4 regions of the Pseudomonas sp. WC2 genome follow, and region 3 is predicted to be linked to each of the others. Evidence: riboswitches for the same ligand, from Rfam matches in the RefSeq annotation. Region 3 holds a riboswitch; each other region holds the start of a gene.
The links. Region 3 has a riboswitch for cobalamin ahead of cobW (cobalamin biosynthesis protein CobW). Riboswitches for the same ligand answer to the same signal wherever they lie in the genome.

Region 1: another riboswitch for cobalamin. It lies ahead of ACQ4OE_RS05095 (TonB-dependent receptor plug domain-containing protein); the one in region 3 lies ahead of cobW (cobalamin biosynthesis protein CobW).
Region 2: another riboswitch for cobalamin. It lies ahead of cobO (cob(I)yrinic acid a,c-diamide adenosyltransferase); the one in region 3 lies ahead of cobW (cobalamin biosynthesis protein CobW).
Region 4: another riboswitch for cobalamin. It lies ahead of ACQ4OE_RS10045 (ABC transporter substrate-binding protein); the one in region 3 lies ahead of cobW (cobalamin biosynthesis protein CobW).

Annotation. Positions count from the first base shown of each region.
Region 1 covers NZ_JBOBDR010000003.1:263,020-267,582, reverse strand. The annotation lists gene ACQ4OE_RS05105 (ABC transporter substrate-binding protein) at 1-266, opposite strand, end outside; gene ACQ4OE_RS05100 ((2Fe-2S) ferredoxin domain-containing protein) at 263-622, opposite strand; gene ACQ4OE_RS05095 (TonB-dependent receptor plug domain-containing protein) at 622-2,571, opposite strand; cobalamin riboswitch at 2,665-2,870, opposite strand; gene ACQ4OE_RS05090 (autotransporter outer membrane beta-barrel domain-containing protein) at 3,036-4,563, shown strand, end outside.
Region 2 covers NZ_JBOBDR010000011.1:181,494-186,056, forward strand. The annotation lists gene ACQ4OE_RS15695 (C40 family peptidase) at 1-374, shown strand, start outside; gene ACQ4OE_RS15700 (PQQ-dependent sugar dehydrogenase) at 448-1,761, opposite strand; gene ACQ4OE_RS15705 (hypothetical protein) at 1,828-2,412, opposite strand; cobalamin riboswitch at 2,574-2,798, shown strand; gene cobO (cob(I)yrinic acid a,c-diamide adenosyltransferase) at 2,880-3,491, shown strand; gene ACQ4OE_RS15715 (cobyrinate a,c-diamide synthase) at 3,488-4,563, shown strand, end outside.
Region 3 covers NZ_JBOBDR010000002.1:107,660-112,222, reverse strand. The annotation lists gene cobN (cobaltochelatase subunit CobN) at 1-1,113, opposite strand, end outside; gene cobW (cobalamin biosynthesis protein CobW) at 1,117-2,190, opposite strand; cobalamin riboswitch at 2,290-2,501, opposite strand; cobalamin riboswitch at 2,603-2,824, shown strand; gene ACQ4OE_RS02510 (CbtB domain-containing protein) at 2,948-3,145, shown strand; gene ACQ4OE_RS02505 (CbtA family protein) at 3,157-3,858, shown strand; gene ACQ4OE_RS02500 (cobalamin biosynthesis protein) at 3,855-4,268, shown strand; gene cobM (precorrin-4 C(11)-methyltransferase) at 4,350-4,563, shown strand, end outside.
Region 4 covers NZ_JBOBDR010000006.1:270,760-275,322, forward strand. The annotation lists gene ACQ4OE_RS10035 (ABC transporter ATP-binding protein) at 1-520, opposite strand, end outside; gene ACQ4OE_RS10040 (FecCD family ABC transporter permease) at 517-1,533, opposite strand; gene ACQ4OE_RS10045 (ABC transporter substrate-binding protein) at 1,530-2,543, opposite strand; cobalamin riboswitch at 2,686-2,879, opposite strand; partial or broken gene ACQ4OE_RS10050 (Ppx/GppA family phosphatase) at 2,922-3,182, opposite strand; gene phnX (phosphonoacetaldehyde hydrolase) at 3,419-4,246, opposite strand; gene ACQ4OE_RS10060 (LysR substrate-binding domain-containing protein) at 4,319-4,563, opposite strand, start outside.

The DNA of each region.
Region 1 (4,563 bases), on a different contig from region 3:
TCGCTGGCCGGGTATTGCCGGGCGATCACCGGCACGCCGAAATACTCCGATGGCCGCTGACCGGCCTCGGTGTCATCCAGATACGCCACGCCCACCAACGACGAACCGGCGCCCAACGCCAGCACCAGATCAGCGGCATGCTGATTCAGCGCGACGATGCGCGAAGGCCGCGCGACGCTCCAGGTTTCGCCGCAGTTGCGATAACTGTCGGCCAGCACTGGCGATGAACAGAGCAGGGCGCCGATCCAGCATACGAGCGATCTCATGGCCGCGCCTTGATCAGCAGATCTTCGACCACTTCACCGCCGAGCAGATGCTGCTCGACCAATCGCTGCACATCTTCGTCGCTGTGCACGCCATACCAGCAGGCGTCCGGATACACCGTCAGCACCGGGCCGAGGTTGCACGGAAACTGACAGTGCGTGCGCGTCAGCAACACACCGCCGGGGGTTTCGATGCGATCGTGCGCCAGCAAATGCCGGCGCAACGTCTTCCATAACTGTTGGGCGCCGCGCTGGGTGCAGCGCGGGCCGGTACAGATGAACACGTGGCGCGCATGCTCGGGCACATGCGACCAGTCCGGGTGCGTGTCGACACCGTCGACGGTTTGGATGTCACTCATCAGAAGCGGTACGTGTAACGTACTTCGGAGGTGAATGGCCGGCCAAGGTTGTCGACGTTGCTCGAGCGGCTGGTGACGTAATCGCGGTCGAACAGGTTTTCGACCAACAGGCTCACGCGGTGCTGATGGGCATGGTCGAGGTAGCGATAGGCGTCGGCATCGACCACCGAATAGTGGCCGTATTCGACGTGTTTCGAGCTGATCACGTCGCGGATATAGCGGATCGCACCGCCGGCGCCCCACATGCGCGTCTCCGACTCGTAGCCGACCCGCGAACGGGCGAAGAAGCTTGGAATGTCATTGATCGTCACGCCGTCGCGGGACTCGGTGAGGTTGCGGGTCATGTCCGCTTGCAGGCTCCATTGATCGTTGAGCGCGAGTTTGGCGTCGGCCTCGAAACCGCGCATCTGGATCTGGCCCTGACCGTTGACCCACTGGATATCGTCGAGGGTGATCAGGTCGTCGATCTTGCGTTTGAACAAGGTCACGCTGGCGCTGAACTCACGGTCGAGCAGCAGGCCTTTGTAATCGACACCGAGTTCGGCGTTGCGGCTTTTCTCCGGTTTGAGGTTGCGATTGCCGATCTCGTCGCCCGGCTCGTTGACGAACAGTTGCTCGGCGTTCGGCAGTTTGTACGCCGTGCCGTACTGGCCGCGCAGGGCCCAATGGTCGTTGAGGTCATACAGCGAAGTGAGCATGCCGACCGTGGCGCTATCACCGCCGCCCATGGCTTCATGACGGACGCCGATGCTCGGGTGCCAGTCGGGCAGGGCGTCGATTTGCGGGCGCAGTTGCGTGTAAACGGCGTGCGCTTCGGCCTTGTCGTTGTCGATGATCAGCACATCGTCCTGACCCTTGAACCATTGGTTGTCCGTACCGAACACCAGCACATGCCCGCCGGACAATTCAGCTTTGCCTTCGGCCTGCACGCCCCAATCGGTGAAGCCCCAATAGTCGTTGTGGTTGATGACTTTGGTGCCACCGCCCTCGACGTTGTTGATCCGGGTGTAGCGCGTGTCCCAATCGTTGATGTGGCCTTTGACGAAGTAGCTCAGGCGCTCGTTGACGTTCTGTTCGAAGGTCGCCGTGGCGATCTGCTGTACGCGGTCGTTGGTGGTTTTGTGGTTGTCGACCGGGCGAGCGAAATCGAGGTTGGCGTCGGCATACTGGTAGAACAATTCCAGCCGCGAATCATCGCCGAACGACTGGATCGCCTTGCCGCCAAACGTGGTGACTTCGTAGGCGCGGTTCTTCTCGCTGACGTTTTTCAGGTCGCTGTTGCGATAGGGCTGGTAGCCATCGGAGACGTTGTGGCTGACGTACGCCAGCAAGCCGAGATCGCCGAAGCCATTGCTGAAAATGTTCTCGACCCGCGCATCTTCAGTGGTGCCGCCAAACGTATCGACGCCGACGTTCACCTCACCGGCGCCTTTGCGCGATTGCGGGCTGCGGGTGACGATGTTGATCACGCCGGAGACGGCTTGCGTGCCGAACAACAGACTCTGCCCGCCCTTGAGCACTTCGATGCGTTCGATGGCGTTGGCCGGCAGGGTGTCCAGGTACAGACCGCCGTACAGACGGTTATTCAGGCGCACGCCGTCGAGCAGGATCAGCGTGTCGTCATTGCGTCCGCCCAATAGCGAATAGGTGCCGTAGTCGAACGGGCCGTTTTTCGGCGCGACATACAGGCCGGGAATGAACATCTGCATCACGCGGCTGACGTCAGCGCTGGGGCCGGCGCGTTCGATCTGCTCGCGACTGACGATCTCGACTTTGCTGCCGTAGTGCGCCATATCGGCGACGGTGGTGGACTCCACTGACGGCGCGGAAACGATTTGCTGATTGAGTTCCAGCGGTGCGTCATCGGCCAGCAGAGCAGGGCTGAACAGACAGCTGAACACACAGCTGAACAGAAGGGTTGGAACAGAGGTGTTGAAACGTCGAATCATTGTCTTCTCGAAAAGGATCTTCGCAGAAGAGCATGCAGGAGAAGGCACCGCGCACACGCCGACACCGGCCCATGCCCGCCCACCGCAGGATTTTGCCAAACGAAATTCCAGGCCGGTCTCCGGGCTCGCGCGTATCGAGGCTTTCACCTTCCCATGGCCGTCTGGCCACAGTGGTGTATCGAAAGCATCACGCGCATACCGTTGCGGGGGCAGCACCGGACTCGTTCAAACAGAACCTACCGGTTTCCCGTTTCACCCCAAGCACGGCGGCAGGGGGCACCTGAAACAGGCCGGCATCTGAACATTCGACAGACCGTTCGTCAACTTGCCTGCCAGCGCCAGGTCCGCGGAGCGCTGCGACTTTGGAAATAACTACTAAGGTCTATAGCGGTAATCACCGCAATATTTCCGTGGCGCCAACAACGGCCATCCAATAGTGCTGAGGGTTGAACAAGGAGGTTCCGATGACAGGCGCAAGCCACCAATCCTTTCCGGGATTCGCGCCCCATTTCAGGCGTAACGCGTTGCTGTTGGCCGTGGCCAATGCGCTGCTGTTGAGTGAAGCCCAAGCAGCCTGCGGGCCGCTCGCGGCGGGTGCTTATAACGTCTCGCAAACCTGTTTGCCCACTGCCGGTGTCGATGCCTCGATCAGCACTCAAGCGGGCACCACCATCACCACCACCGCAGGCTCTTCGCTGAACAGCCGTGGCAACAACGCCAACACCACGCTGAGCCTCAGCGGCACGACGGTCGACAGCACGCCACCGACAGCGGCCAACGCAGTGTTCGCCAACGTCATCGGCACCACCGGCAATGCGACGCTGACCGTCGACGGCGGCACCAACACGGTCAACATTGGCGGCAGTGGACTGGACGCCTTGGCGATCACCAATGCCAGCACTGGGTTGTCGACGTTTTCGGTGACCTCGGGCACCACGCTGAACATCCTCAACACCGTGGTCGGCAACGAACACGATGGCATCGACGTCAGCGCTAATGGTGGCGGGGCGATCAATCTGAGCCATCAGGGCAGCGGGCAGATCACCTTGCTCGGCGGCAACGGCATCTGGACCAAAGCCACCGGCAGTGGCGAGACCAACGTCAACGTCGGCGCCGGGGTGAGCATTCTGGTCAACAACGATGATGCGTTGTCCGCCGGCCTGCCGATTATCGACGACACGCTGCCGACTGCGGGCATTGGCAACCATGCCGGTGTCCATACACGCGCGGTCAATGGCAACACCACCGTGGTCACCGCCGCCAATGTCCAAGCCATCGGCATGAATGCGTTCGGCGTGTTTACCGAGGGCGGGGCGGGCAATACCAGTCTGACCAACAGCGGCACGCTCAGCACCAGCGGCCTCAACGGTTTCGGGATCCGCGCGTTCTCCAGCGTCGGCAGCATCGACATCGTCAACAGCGGCGCGATCACCACCACCGGCGGCGCCGCGCACGGCATCTACGCCAACGATAACGTCGGCGCCACGGGTTCGATCAGCATTGAAAACAATGCTGCGATCACTGTCGGTGACGCTGCCAATAGCGCCGGTTCGCGGGCGATCTACATCATCAAACGCGGCCCCGGCGATGCCACCATCACCGGCAGCGGCAATCTCACGGTGTTCGGCAACCCCAACACCACACGCGGCTACGGCATCATCGTCAGCGCCGAAAACAACAACGTCCTCATCGATTATTCCGGCAACATTTTTGCCAGCGGTTTTGGCGCTGGCGGTATTCGGGTGGATTCGACGGCGGGCAACGTGCGGGTTGTTTACAGCGGTGATCGCATCGAAACCCTCAACAGCAACGCCAACGGTATTTATGCCTCGACCCAGTCACCGACCGGCACGGTGGACGTGAACGCTGGCGGCACGATCATCACCCACTCCAACGCCGGTTCTGGCGATGGCACCGGGATTGGTTCGTTCGGTATTCAGGCGCTGACGTTGGGCGGCAATGTCAGCGTTGCGTTCACCGGGCCGCTGATCG
Region 2 (4,563 bases), on a different contig from region 3:
GGTTGGTGGGCACGCCTTATCGCTGGGGCGGCAATACGCCGGACTCGGGATTCGATTGCAGTGGTCTGATCGGTTTCGTCTACCGCGATGCGGCGGGGATCTCCCTGCCACGATCAACGCGCGAGATGATCGTCATGCAGGCGCCGAATGTCGGCAAGGAAGGTTTGCAAACCGGCGACCTGATCTTCTTCGCCACTAATGGCGGCTCGCAAGTCAGTCATGCGGGGATCTACGTCGGCGAAGGGCGCTTCGTGCATGCGCCGGCCACGGGTGGCACGGTGAAGCTGGACAGCCTGTCGAAGGCGTATTGGCAGAAGGCTTACCTGAGTGCCAAGCGCGTATTGCAGCCAGAGCATCTGGCGCATAACCCGTAATTCAAACTACTCAGAAATCCACTGTGGGAGCTAGCTGTACTAGCTCCCACAGTGTTTTGTGCCAGGCAATAAGTTATTTGGTGGCCGACACTCGCCACACTTTATTGCCCACATCATCCGCCACCAGCAATCCACCTTGGGGGTCGATCACCACGCCTACCGGGCGGCCCAGCGCGTTCTCGTCCTTGTCGAGGAATCCGGTCAGTACATCCACCGGTGTACCGCTCGGTTTGCCGCCGGTAAACGGCACGAAAATCACTTTGTAGCCACTGTGCGGTTTGCGGTTCCACGAGCCGTGCTGGCCGATGAAGGCGCCTTCCTTGAATTGCGCTGGCAAGGTGTTGCCTTCGGCGAAGGTCAGACCAAGCGACGCGGTGTGCGGGCCGACCGCGTAATCCGGGGCGATGGCCTTGGCCACCAGGTCGAGATTTTGCGGTTCGACGCGCACATCCACATGTTGGCCGTAGTAGCTGAACGGCCAGCCATAGAAACCACCGTCCTTGACCGAGGTGATGTAGTCCGGCACCAGATCGCTGCCGATTTCGTCACGCTCGTTGACCGCTGTCCACAGCGCGCCGCTGGTGGGCTCCCACGCCAAGCCGTTCGGGTTGCGGATGCCTGAGGCGAAGATCCGGTGATTGCCGGTCGCCCGATCCACTTCCCAAATCGCTGCGCGACCTTCTTCTTTATCCAGACCATTTTCGCCCACGTTGCTGTTCGAGCCGACAGTCACATACAGCTTGTTGCCGTCCTTGCTGGCGATAACGTTTTTGGTCCAGTGATGGTTCAGCGTGCCGCCGGGCAGATCGGTCACCTTGATCGGCTGCGTCTTGATCTCGGTCGCGCCGGGCTCGTAATGGAAGCGCAACAGTCGATCGGTGTCGGCGACGTACAAATCATTGCCGACCAGGGTCATGCCGAAGGGCGAGTTGAGGTTTTGCAGAAATACCGTGCGGGTTTCGGCCACGCCATCGTGGTCGGCATCGCGCAGCAGGGTGATGCGATTCGGGCTCGGCACGCCGGCGCCGGCCTTGCCCATGACGGTCTTCATGACCCAGCCCTTGATGCCTTTGCTGTCGTCGGGTTTCGGCGGAGCGTTGGTTTCAGCCACCAGTACGTCACCGTTCGGCAGCACGTAGAGCCAGCGCGGATGGTCGAGGCCTTCGGCGAAGGCGGCGACTTGCGTGCCGGCCGCTGCCGTTGGTTTGGCGCCCTCGGGCCAGCCGACCGCCGGGGCGATGTTCACCGTCGGGATCAGGGTTTTGTTTGGTTCGGGCAACTTCGGGGACGGACCGGTGCCGTCGGAGACTTGCAGGCTGGAGGATTCACCGCAGGCGGCAAGTCCTCCGGCGAAGGCGATGACAAAAACGAGCTGGGGCTTGCGCATTGCTGATCTTCCCTATGAATGCATTCTTAATCATAGAGGAGGGCGCAAGCCCGATGGTTCAACTGCTTAGCCGCGTGCTTCCTTGAACAGCACGGCAATGCCGGGGTGATAGTTGCCCGCTTCGCTGCGCAATTTTCGGTAGGCGTAGGGGAAATACCAGGCAACCGCGCAGGTGTGTTCCTTTTGCAGGTCATCAACCATGTCCTGCAGCTCTTCAGGGCTGGCGCTGTGTTGGGCTTTTTGCGGGGCGACAAACAGGCAGCCGAGCTTAAGGTCGCTGGCGAAGCTGATGCGTTTGGCATCGCTGGTGATGTCGAGGAGGGCTTGGGTCAGGTTGAGATTGTTGACCCGAGGCCAGCGCTGTGTGGCCTGGATATACACCCGATCTTCGGCGCCGGCGATGAACAGATCCGCGCGGGCATTGCGCTCGCCTTCTTCATTCTGTTTGCGCGTGGCAGTGTCGTTCAGGGTGACCAGCTCGGCCATCCAGGCGGCTGCCGAGAGCAATCCGAGATTGGCTTTCTCGTCATGCCAGTAAGGGGTGTCGCTGTCGCCGCGCACGGCGTTGTAGCGGTCGATACAGTCAAACCAGCGTTCAAGCATCGGGCGCAGGAATTCCAGGCGCGGGTTGCTGATGATCATGCCTTGCATCGTCATCATCCTTATTGTTGTAGTGGCTTTTCGGGAAAAGCATGGCTCTTTGATATCATTTGTATCGGCATGGCACAAGATTGGCGGCAGATAATTGATCGACGGCAGTTATTCGCCCGCTGGCCGCCTCTTTAATTGACGCTCCACCCCCAACCCTCTAACCTTCGCGGCTTGTTTCAGGTGCTCTGTGGCTGCGGTCGACAGAGTGAAACAGGGAAGCCGGTGAGGCTTGTCTTCAAGCGAAGAACGATCACGATCCCGGCGCTGCCCCCGCAACGGTAAATGAGTAAAAGCTGCGTCGAATGCCACTGCTTAAAGCGGGAAGGCGCGCAGTCAGGCAGACGCCGCTCATGAGCCCGGAGACCGGCCTGATCCATCCAGCGGCATCACGGTGGGCGATGCCAGGCTTTTTGCCGTCTATTCTTTTGCCTGCCCGCCGTTATCCAGCCCCAACGGAGAGCTCCCCCATGACTGATTCCCCCGAGCGCGACGAACGCCACCTGGCGCGTATGCAGCGCAAAAAAGCCGTGATCGACGAACGCATCGCCAACTCGCCTGACGAGTGCGGCCTGGTGCTGGTGCTGACCGGTAACGGCAAAGGCAAAAGCAGCTCGGCGTTCGGTATGCTCGCCCGCGCCATGGGCCATGGCATGCAGTGCGGCGTGGTGCAGTTCATCAAGGGCCGCAACAGCACCGGCGAAGAGTTGTTCTTCCGCCGCTTCCCCGAGCAAGTGCGCTTCCACGTGATGGGCGAGGGCTTCACCTGGGAAACCCAGGACCGTCAGCGCGACATCGCCGCCGCCGAAGCCGCGTGGGCCGTGTCCCGTGAGTTGCTGCGTGATCCGTCGATCGGTCTGGTGGTGCTCGATGAGTTGAACATCGCCCTCAAGCACGGCTACCTCGATCTCGATCAGGTGCTCAGCGATCTGCAGGCCCGTCCGCCGATGCAGCACGTGATCGTCACCGGTCGCGCGGCGAAGCCGGAAATGATCGAAATGGGCGACACGGTCACCGAAATGGGCATGCTCAAACACGCCTTCCAGGCAGGCATCAAAGCGCAGAAAGGCGTCGAACTTTGAATCAACCACGTCACTGCCCGGCGGTACTCATTGCCGCGCCGGCTTCCGGTCAGGGCAAGACCACCGTCACCGCCGCACTCGCTCGTTTGCATCGCAATCAGGGGCGCAAGGTGCGCGTGTTCAAATGCGGCCCGGATTTTCTCGACCCGATGATCCTCGAGCGCGCCAGCGGTGCGCCGGTGTATCAACTGGATATGTGGATGGTCGGCGAGCAGGAAAGTCGTCGGCTGTTGTGGGAAGCCGCCGCCGAGGCGGATCTGATTCTGATCGAAGGCGTGATGGGTCTGTTCGACGGTACGCCGTCCAGCGCCGATCTGGCTCGGCACTTCGGTGTGCCGGTGCTCGGTGTGATCGACGGCACTGCCATGGCGCAGACCTTTGGGGCGTTGGCGTTGGGTTTGGCGAAGTATCAGCCGGATCTGCCGTTTGCCGGTGTGTTGGCCAACCGCGTTGGCACTCTGCGCCATGCGCAACTGCTCGAAGGCAGTCTCACCGAAGGTCTGCGCTGGTACGGCGCGTTGTCTCGCGAGACCGGCATCGAACTGCCGAGTCGCCATCTCGGCCTGGTCCAGGCCAGCGAATTGAATGATCTCGATGTGCGTCTCGACGCTGCCGCCGATGCCCTCGCCAGCAGTTGCGAGGTAGCGCTGCCACCGGCCGTGGAATTCGCCGCGCCTGACGTCATCGCCGTCGAGCCGCTGTTGAAGAATGTGCGAATCGCCGTCGCCCGGGATGAGGCGTTTGCCTTCACCTACGGCGCGAGCCTCGATCTGTTGCGCGCGATGGGTGCCGAGTTGAGCTTCTTCTCGCCAATCCGCGACACGCAATTGCCGGAGGCGGACAGTCTGTATTTGCCCGGCGGGTATCCGGAATTGCATCACGTGGCGTTGTCACAGAACACGTCGATGGTTGCGGCGATCCGAGCGCATCATGCAGCGGGCAAACCGTTGCTCGCTGAGTGTGGCGGGATGCTGTATCTGCTCGGTTCGTTGACGGATGTTGAAGGCACTCGCGCCGAGTTGGTCGGGTTGCTCAAGGGCGACGCGGTGATGCAAAAGCGTCTGGCGGCGTT
Region 3 (4,563 bases):
CCGCGCCAGATCAATCCAGCGTCGCGCTAGTTCAGCGACAAAATCCATGCGCTCAGGCTGGGCGCGGTAGCAGACCACATCGGACTGACTGCGCTCGCTGCGCCAGGCCAGATCCTTGAAACTGATCGGCCGGCTGATGATGCGCCCGTCGAGTTCCGGCAAGGCAATGTGCATCGCCAGGTCACGCGGGCCAAGGCCCTGCTCGCTGTCGCGCCAGCCGGGCTCGTTGTCCTGCGCGCAGATCGCCTGAATCACCGGAATATTGCGACGAAACGGGCGCAGATGCGGCGCCTCGGGACTGGATTGAGCGAAACCGGTGGTATTGAGGATTACCCCCGCCTCGACTTCGTCCAGCCAATCCTCCACCACTGACAGGCAGCTGGGCTCTTTCAGACTGGCCACCGCGATCGGCAGCGGATTGAGCCCCGCCGCTTGCAGGCGCTGGCAGAAAACATCGATAAACGCCGTGTTCGCCGCTTGCAGGTGTGAGCGATAAAACAGCACCGCCGCGACCGGTTGCTCAGGCAGCCATTCGGCTTGCCAGTCACTCAGTGCGGCGGTGGGTTTGTTCGGGTGGTAAATCGCCGTGCGCGGCAATGCTTGAGGCTCGGCCCACGGGTAATCGCGGTCGAGCCAACGGCTGGCCATGCATCGGAAGAAATCCAGCGCATTGCCCATGCCGCCCTGACGCAAGAACTGCCAGAGCCGGTCGCGATCCTCGGCATTGACCGTGCTCAAGTCGCTGAGCTCCGGATCGGGACGGTCGTCGCCCGGCACCAGAATCACCTGCACACCGCGGTCGGCCAACTCGATCAAACGCTCGACGCCATACCGCCAATAAGCGATGCCGCCGTGCAGGGAAATCAGAATTACCTTGGCGTGACGCAGCACTTCGTCGACGTACAGATCGACCGAAGCGTGATTCTGCACCTGCATCGGATTGGCCAGACGCAGGCTCGGATAATCCTCCGGCAACTGCTGCGCAGCCTCGGCGAGCAGCGCGAGACTGGAGTCGCCGCTGCACAGGATCACCAGCTCGGCGGGGGTTTGTCCAAGGTCGGCAATATTGTCATCCGAGACGAAACCGCCGGGCTGGGTCCTGAGCAGGTGCATGGCTTAAACGCTGAGCGCGGCGCGCAGTTGCGCTTCGAGTTGTGCGGCGTCGAGTTCCTGACCGATCAACACCAGACGCGTCACGCGCGCTTCATCGGCGCCCCACTGACGGTCGAAATGCTTGTCGAAACGCGTGCCCACGCCCTGAATCAGCAGACGCATTGGCTTGTTCGGGATGGCGGCGAAACCTTTGACACGGAGGATGCCGTGCTGGACCACCAGTTGCGTCAGCGCGTCGAGCAGCAGGCTTTCGTCAGCTTGCGGCAGTTCGATCGAGATCGAATCGAAAGCGTCGTGATCGTGGTCATCGTGGTCGTCATCGCCTTCACCGTGGTGGTGATCGTGATGGCTGTGACGGCTGTCGATGTGCTCTTCTGAACCGGCGCCGAGGCCGATCAACACGTCCAGCGGCAGACGACCGTTGCTGGCTTCGATGATTTTCACCGCTGGCGGCAGCTCTTCGGCGACTTCAGCGCGCACGCGAGCGAGGTCTTCCGGGCTGGTCTGGTCGGCTTTGTTGAGGATGACCAGGTCGGCGCTGGCCAGTTGGTCGGCGAACAGCTCGTGCAGCGGCGATTCGTGGTCGAGGTTCGGGTCGAGTTTGCGTTGCGCATCGACCTGATCCGGGAATGCCGCGAAGGTGCCGGCCGCCACGGCCGGGCTGTCGACCACGGTGATCACTGCGTCAACGGTGCAGGCACTGCGGATTTCCGGCCACTGGAAAGCTTGTACCAGCGGTTTTGGCAGGGCCAGGCCCGAGGTTTCGATGAGGATGTGGTCGAGGTCGCCGCGACGCGCGACCAATTCGCGCATCACCGGGAAGAATTCTTCCTGAACCGTGCAGCACAGGCAGCCGTTGGCCAATTCGTAAACACGGCCAGTGGCTTCTTCTTCGGTGCAACCGATGGTGCATTGCTTGAGGATTTCACCGTCGATGCCCAACTCGCCGAACTCGTTGACGATCACCGCGATGCGACGGCCCTGAGCGTTGTCGAGCATGTGGCGCAGCAAGGTGGTTTTGCCCGAGCCGAGGAAGCCGGTAACGATGGTGACGGGGAGTTTGGCCAGTGTTTTCATCGGTATGCCCTTTGGCAAGCGGCGGGCATACGGGACGAGAACCGGCAACGCGCGTGCGCGCCGGAAGCGTTCGCCACCGGATCACCCCGCCCGGTTGTAGTGAGAATCTGTGACGAGGCAGGTCTCCTGGCTGACGGTGTTCAGGCGTGGGGCCTGGCGTTGGCTGCGCCTTCCCGCTGGCTCATCAGTTGAGCTGGCAGTGGCGTGGCAGCGAACATCACCGTTCACAGTTGCGGGGGCAGCCGCGGCATTGACCGCGTTCCCTTCTTAGCTTCGGCGTGGGCCGAAGAACCTCGAAGGCGCAAGGCTACGCATGGCTTGCTTATGGGTCAATGTTGGATTGGGGGCATATCCGTTTACCGCAGCAACGGATCCAGCCACAAAATTGACTAAAATCCCCGAGCCATGCTCTCCTACACACCTTGTTACGGGTGCCCTTCACAGGGTGAAACGGGAAACCGGTGAATCATGTGCTTTACTCAAGCCCATGTCAGTCCGGTGCTGCCCCCGCAACGGTAAGCGAGCGAAGCGTCAAAACCACTGTGCCAGTAAGGCATGGGAAGGTGACGCTTGCAGGTCGGCCTGACGCCACCCCCTCGTGAGCCCGGAGACCGGCCCGCAACACACAGTGCGCATCGTGCGTCGCTGAACATAACAAACCCGCGGTGGGCGGGCGCTGTTCGAACCCCTGCGTGCTCGTCACGCCGGGGTTTTCATGCGCTCTAGATCACCCGCTGACACTCCAGAGGGAAGCGCCATGTCGATCATCAGCAGCACCGGCAGCAACACGGACAAAATCGCCAGCACGGCCACATTGAGCCAACGCCTGACCGCCGCGATCTTCGCGTCGATTCTCGGCGCCAGCCTGGTCTATTTCGCCGGTTTCTCGCACATCGAAGCGGTGCACAACGCCGCCCACGATACCCGCCACAGCGCCGCGTTCCCGTGCCATTGAGACCTGCCGACATGATCAAGCGTATCGCGCAAACCGCAGGTTTCACCGGTCTGCTGGCCGCCCTGCTCCTCACTCTGCTGCAAAGCTTCTGGGTCTCGCCGCTGATTCTGCAAGCGGAAACCTTCGAGAAAGCCGAACCTGTTGCCGAGGTTCATGAGCACGCCGCCGGCACCGCCGCGCATACGCACGATGCCGAAGCCTGGGAGCCGGAAGATGGCTGGCAGCGCGTTGTCTCGACCACCGGTGGCAATCTGGTGGTGGCCGTGGGTTTCGCCCTGATGCTCGCTGGCCTCTATACCCTGCGCGCACCGACCAAAACCTCGCAAGGTTTGCTCTGGGGTCTGGCCGGTTACGCCACGTTCGTCCTCGCGCCGACCCTGGGCCTGCCGCCTGAATTGCCGGGCACAGCCGCTGCGGATCTGGCCTCGCGTCAGATGTGGTGGATCGGCACGGCCGCTTCGACTGCGGTCGGACTGTCGTTGATCGCGTTCAGCCGTCACTGGCTGATGAAGATTCTCGGCGTGGCGATTCTTGCCGTGCCGCACGTGATCGGCGCACCGCAACCGGAAGTGCACTCGATGCTCGCTCCGGAAGCTCTGGAAGCTCAGTTCAAAATCGCTTCGCAGCTGACCAACGTGGCGTTCTGGCTGGCTCTCGGCCTGATCAGCGCTTGGTTGTTCCGCCGCAAAAGCGATGGTCAATATCACGCATGACCCATGACCGCGCAGCGCCGACCTTTGTCGTCGGCCTAGGCTGCCAGCGCGGCTGCCCGGCCAGCACGCTGCGCGCGTTGCTTGATCAAGCGTTGCAGGCCCATCGTATCGAACTGGCGGCAGTCAAGGCGCTGGCCAGTATCGATCTGAAGCGTGACGAGCCGGGTTTGCAAGAGCTCGCCGAGCAACTGGCCCTGCCCTTGCAATACTTCAGCAGCGAGGAACTGGCCAATTATCAGCTCAGGCTCAGTCACCATTCGCAGATCGCTTTTGAGCGTACGGGTTGCTACGGCGTCGCCGAAAGTGCCGCACTGGCACTGGCCGAACAGCTGATTCAAGCCCCCGCGAAACTGCTGATTTCCAGGCAAAAATACGCTCAGGCGACCCTGGCATTGGCTGGCGCTGCTTAAAATCCCGATAATCCCCGCCATCGATCATGAGCAATCTTCATCTGTAGGGATTGCCGAGCCGCTTTTTCAAAGGATTCAACGATGACCGTCTACTTCATCGGCGCCGGCCCCGGCGACCCGGAATTGATCACTGTCAAAGGCCAGCGGTTGATCCGCAGTTGTCCGGTGATCATTTATGCAGGCTCATTGGTGCCAGCGGCGGTACTCGAAGGTCATCAGGCCGAGACCGTGGTCAACAGCGCTGAATTGCATCTGGAGCAAATCATCGATTTGATCAAAACCGCGCACGCCAAGG
Region 4 (4,563 bases), on a different contig from region 3:
GAATGTCGAGGTGATTGGCGGGCTCGTCCAACAACAGCATCTGCGGTCGCTGAGCCAGTGCCCGAGCAATGTGAACGCGCTGGCGTTCACCGCCGGACAAACTGCGCCAGAGACGATTGCGCAGGTGCAGGGCGTCCACATCGATCAGCGCCTGCTCGACGATGGCATCGTCCGCCGCTGACCACGGTTGCAGCGCCGACAGCCACGGTGTGCGCCCCAGCGCCACGGCGTCGAACACGCGGATGCCGTCGTCGGTGTCGGCCTGTTGCTCGACCACCGCGAGGGTTTGCGCAATGCGTCGGCGGGGCATTTTACCCAGACGCTGACCGTCAATAAGCACCTCGCCAGCGCTCGGTTCGCGCAGCCCGGCGAGCAGTTTCAGCAGCGTCGATTTGCCCGAGCCATTCGGTCCGACAATGCCGAGGGTTTCGCCACGCCGGACCTCAAGCCTGACGCCGTTGAGCAGTTCGGCGCCGCGCACCTTGAAGCTCAATCCGCTACAACTCAGGACGCTGTTCATCGCGCGGACCTGCGGCCAACCAGAATCAAGGCAAATACTGGCGCGCCGACCAGCGCCGTGATCACCCCGACCGGAATCACTTGACCCTTGATCAACGTGCGCGACAACACGTCCGCGGCAATCAGAAACACCGCTCCACCCAAGGCACTGGCCGGCAACAGTCGGCCATGGCCGGTGCCGAGCAACAGGCGCGCGGCGTGGGGAATCACCAGACCGACAAAGCCGATCGAGCCGACAATCGACACCATCACCGCCGTCACCAGCGCCGCGCAACCGATCAGCAGAATCTGCACGCGCCGCACTGCAATGCCCAGCGATGCCGCCGAATCCGCACCAAAGGTAAACGCATCCAGTGCGCGCCGATGCCACAGACACACCGCCAGCCCCAACAAAGCCGCCGGCACCGCCAGCCACACCGACGGCCAACGCACGCCGCCGAGATTGCCGAGCAGCCAGAACATGATCCCGCGCGCCTGTTCGGAGCTGGCCGAGCGGGTGATCAGAAATGCGGTCAATGCGTTGAACAGCTGCGAACCGGCGATGCCGGCGAGAATGATTTGCCCGGTGCCGCTGGCCGAACCACTGACCCGCGCCAGCAGAATCACCAGCACGAACGCCATCACGGCGCCGGCGAAGGCGCCGACCGACAGCGAGATAACGCCAGCGCCGACGCCGAGCAACGCGACCATCACCGCCCCGGTCGAGGCGCCCGCGGAGATCCCCAGAAGATACGGGTCGGCCAGCGGGTTGCGCAGCAGCGACTGCAAAATCACTCCGCACGTTGCGAGCCCGGCGCCGCAGGCCGCGGCGACCAGCGCGCGGGTCAGGCGATAGTTCCAGACAATGCCTTCGTCGATGGGGTCGAGCACATGTCCGGCGCCCCACAGTTTGTTGGCCAGCACTTGCAGGACGATGCTCGGTTCAATCGAGGTTTCACCAATGGCCACGCCGGCGATCAGTGCCACCGAGAGGATCGCCAACGCCAGCAGTACTCGGATCAATCGCTGAGTCATTTCGACAGGTCATAGCCGTTGATGGCCGTGGCCAGTTGTTCCAGACCATCGAACATGCGCAGGCTGGCCTGCATCGCCATGGCATCAAGAATGATGATGCGGTTGTTTTTCACCGCGTCCATGTTGCGTGTCACCGGGTCGCTGCGCAGGAACGCGAGTTTCTTTTCATAGTCGTCAGCGGGGAAGCGGCGGCGATCCATGCGCGCGATCACCAGAAAGGTCGGGTTGGCCTTGGCAATGGTTTCCCAGCCCACGGTCGGCCATTCTTCGTCGGACTTCACAACGTTGCGCACGCCGAGGGTGCTGAGCATGAAATCGGGAATGCCTTTGTGCCCGGCCACAAATGGCTCGATGTCCATTTCGGCGCTGGAGAACCAGACCAATGCGCTGGCGTCCTTCAACTGTTTGCCTTGGGCGGTGGCGATGGATTTGGCGAGGCTGGCCTTGAGCTGGCCATTGAGCTGTTGACCGCGATCCTGCACATCGAAGATTTGCGCCAGTTGGCTCACGCTTTTGTAAATGCTGTCGATGCTGAAGGGCGCCAGCCGCGTGCCGTCGGCACCGACCAGATTGTCCTTGGCCTCGCAATCGGAGGGCAGCAGGTAGGTGGGGATTTTCAGTTCATGAAACTGCTCCCGAGTGCCGACCGCGCCTTGCGGACCGACCATCCATTCCAGCTCCACGGCAACCAGTTCCGGGCGCTTGCCGATGACTGCTTCGAAGCTCGGTTCGTTATCCGCCAGGCGTTCGATCTTGTCGTTCTGCGCCTTGTATTTATCCAGCACATTGTTGAACCACAGCGAAGTGCCGACGACTTTATCCGCCAGACCCATGGCGTAGAGCATTTCCGTGCCGGCCTGGCCGATGGTCACCGTACGTGCTGGGGCGTGCTGAAAAGTCAGCGTGCTGCCGCAGTTCTCAAGCGTCAGGGGATAGACCGTCGGTGCCGCATGAGCCAAGGCGCAAAGACTCAGACCGGTGATGAGGGTAGCAACGCGAGGCAGCAGCATGGGGCAGTCTCCAAGGGTTCCGTACGGGGCGGGGGGGTACGGATTGGAAACACACCTTCGAACGCGGTCAGGGAAACCTGCGCAAGGCCGGCATTTGATCAAAGACGCGCGGCACGATGTCCTTCCCGGACACCCCGCCGGTTAGTCAGTCACTGTGCCGGCAGGTCTCCTGACTGATGCGTCATCGCCGCGCTCCGGCCTTCCCGGGATTCACCCAGTGGCAGTCGTGGAGCAGGCTCAGCACCTACAGTTGCGGGGGCAGTTCCGATTGATGCTGTGCAAGCATTTCGGATTCCCTATTAATCCCGTGTGGAAACCGGCGGCGGCATGGTAGTCGATCAGGCCGCTGAAGGGGAGACGAATCTGTCGGGACGAGGATTAATGGCGGTTCATCAACCCGAGCAATACGCCCAGGCGCAGGCCCGGTTCAGACGGCGCCATCTGCGCGATGCCGAAGACTTTGAAGGCGGCCAGCATCAGCACCAGGCCGGCGGGCAGAATGCTTTGGCGATAGGGTTGCAGGCCGGCAATTTTGAGCTGTTGGACGTTGCTCACCTTCAGCAGAAGCAGCGACAGGCGCAGCAGTCCGCCGTAGGTAATGCCGTCCTGGCCGTAGTCATTGAGCCGATTGGCCTTGAGCGAAGGTGTGACTGTCATGACACTGTCATGATTCAGCGCCTATGCTGAGGTCAATACATCGCGTGTTCTTAAAGTTTCTGCTGCCAGTTTTGGCAGCTTTTTTTTGCCTGGGATTTGAGCGAGACCGCTGATCGTTCCCATGCTCCGCGTGGGAACGGCTCTAGGGACGCTCCGCGTCCAGTGACGCGGAGCGTCACGGGCTGCATTCCCACGCAGAGCGTGGGAACGATCAGGTGTCAGCAGGCTTGCGGGGTTTCGCCGCGCGCCAGGCGTGCGTTGATGTCGTCGATGACTTCAGGCAGCTCGGCAATGGTGTCGATCAAGTAATGCGGACGCGATGGCGCGAACATCTTGCCGATGCGCTCACGTTCTTCCGCGAGACGATCCGACGGCAACGCTTTGAACTGTTCGTAGGTCAATCCGAGCGCATTCCCCGAGCAAGTCAACGCCACCGTCCACATCCCCGCGCTACGCCCTTCAAGAATCCCCGGCCAGGTGTCATCAACCTTGACGCACGCGGCCACATCATCGATGCCCAAGGCAATCACGTTGGCCAACGACTGCGCCGGATACGGCCGGCCATTGGGCACTTCATCGGTGGCGACGACATGGTCAGCGACATAACCATTCTCTCGCGCCAGCTCGACAACCTTGGCCATCACCACCGCCGGATACCCGGAGCACGAACCAATCTTCAAACCCTTGTCGCGCAACGCCGCAATCGCTTCGAACGCACCGGGAATCACCGCCGAATGCAGGGCGATCTTCTCGATCTGCAACGGCATGAAGCGTTCGTAGATCGCTGTCACATCGTCGTCACTCGGCAAGCGATCAAACGCGGCGCGATAACGCTCGGCGATCTGCGGCAGGTTGCACAACGTGCGGATGTGATCCCATTTGCCCATGCCCATCGGGCCGCGCGCTTCCTCCAGCGATACCGCGACGCCGAACTCGGCAAAGGCTTCGACGAAAATCTGCGTCGGCGCAAATGAGCCGAAATCGACAACGGTGCCGGCCCAGTCAAGGATCGCGGCTTGCAGGTGAGTCGGTTGTTGGTACTGCATGGTCAATCTCCGTTTTCAGGTAAGCGTTGGCCGTCCCTCAAGGCAGGGGTCGGCGGTGGGCGTCAGGGGTGATCAATTCATGGGCGGCGCTGAGTCGAACAGTTCGGCAATCACCGGTCGGTTGCGACGGATGCCAAGACAACACAGGTGGTATTCGATGAAGAACGGGTGATCGACAAAAGTGATCGGCGTGGTGCCGGGCGTTTCGGCGTACTCGACCGCCGAGACAAACCCGATGCCGATGCCTTTGACGATCGCATGCACGATGGCTTCGCGGCTGTTCAGTTGCATGACGCGATTGAGTTCGATGTCGAGGC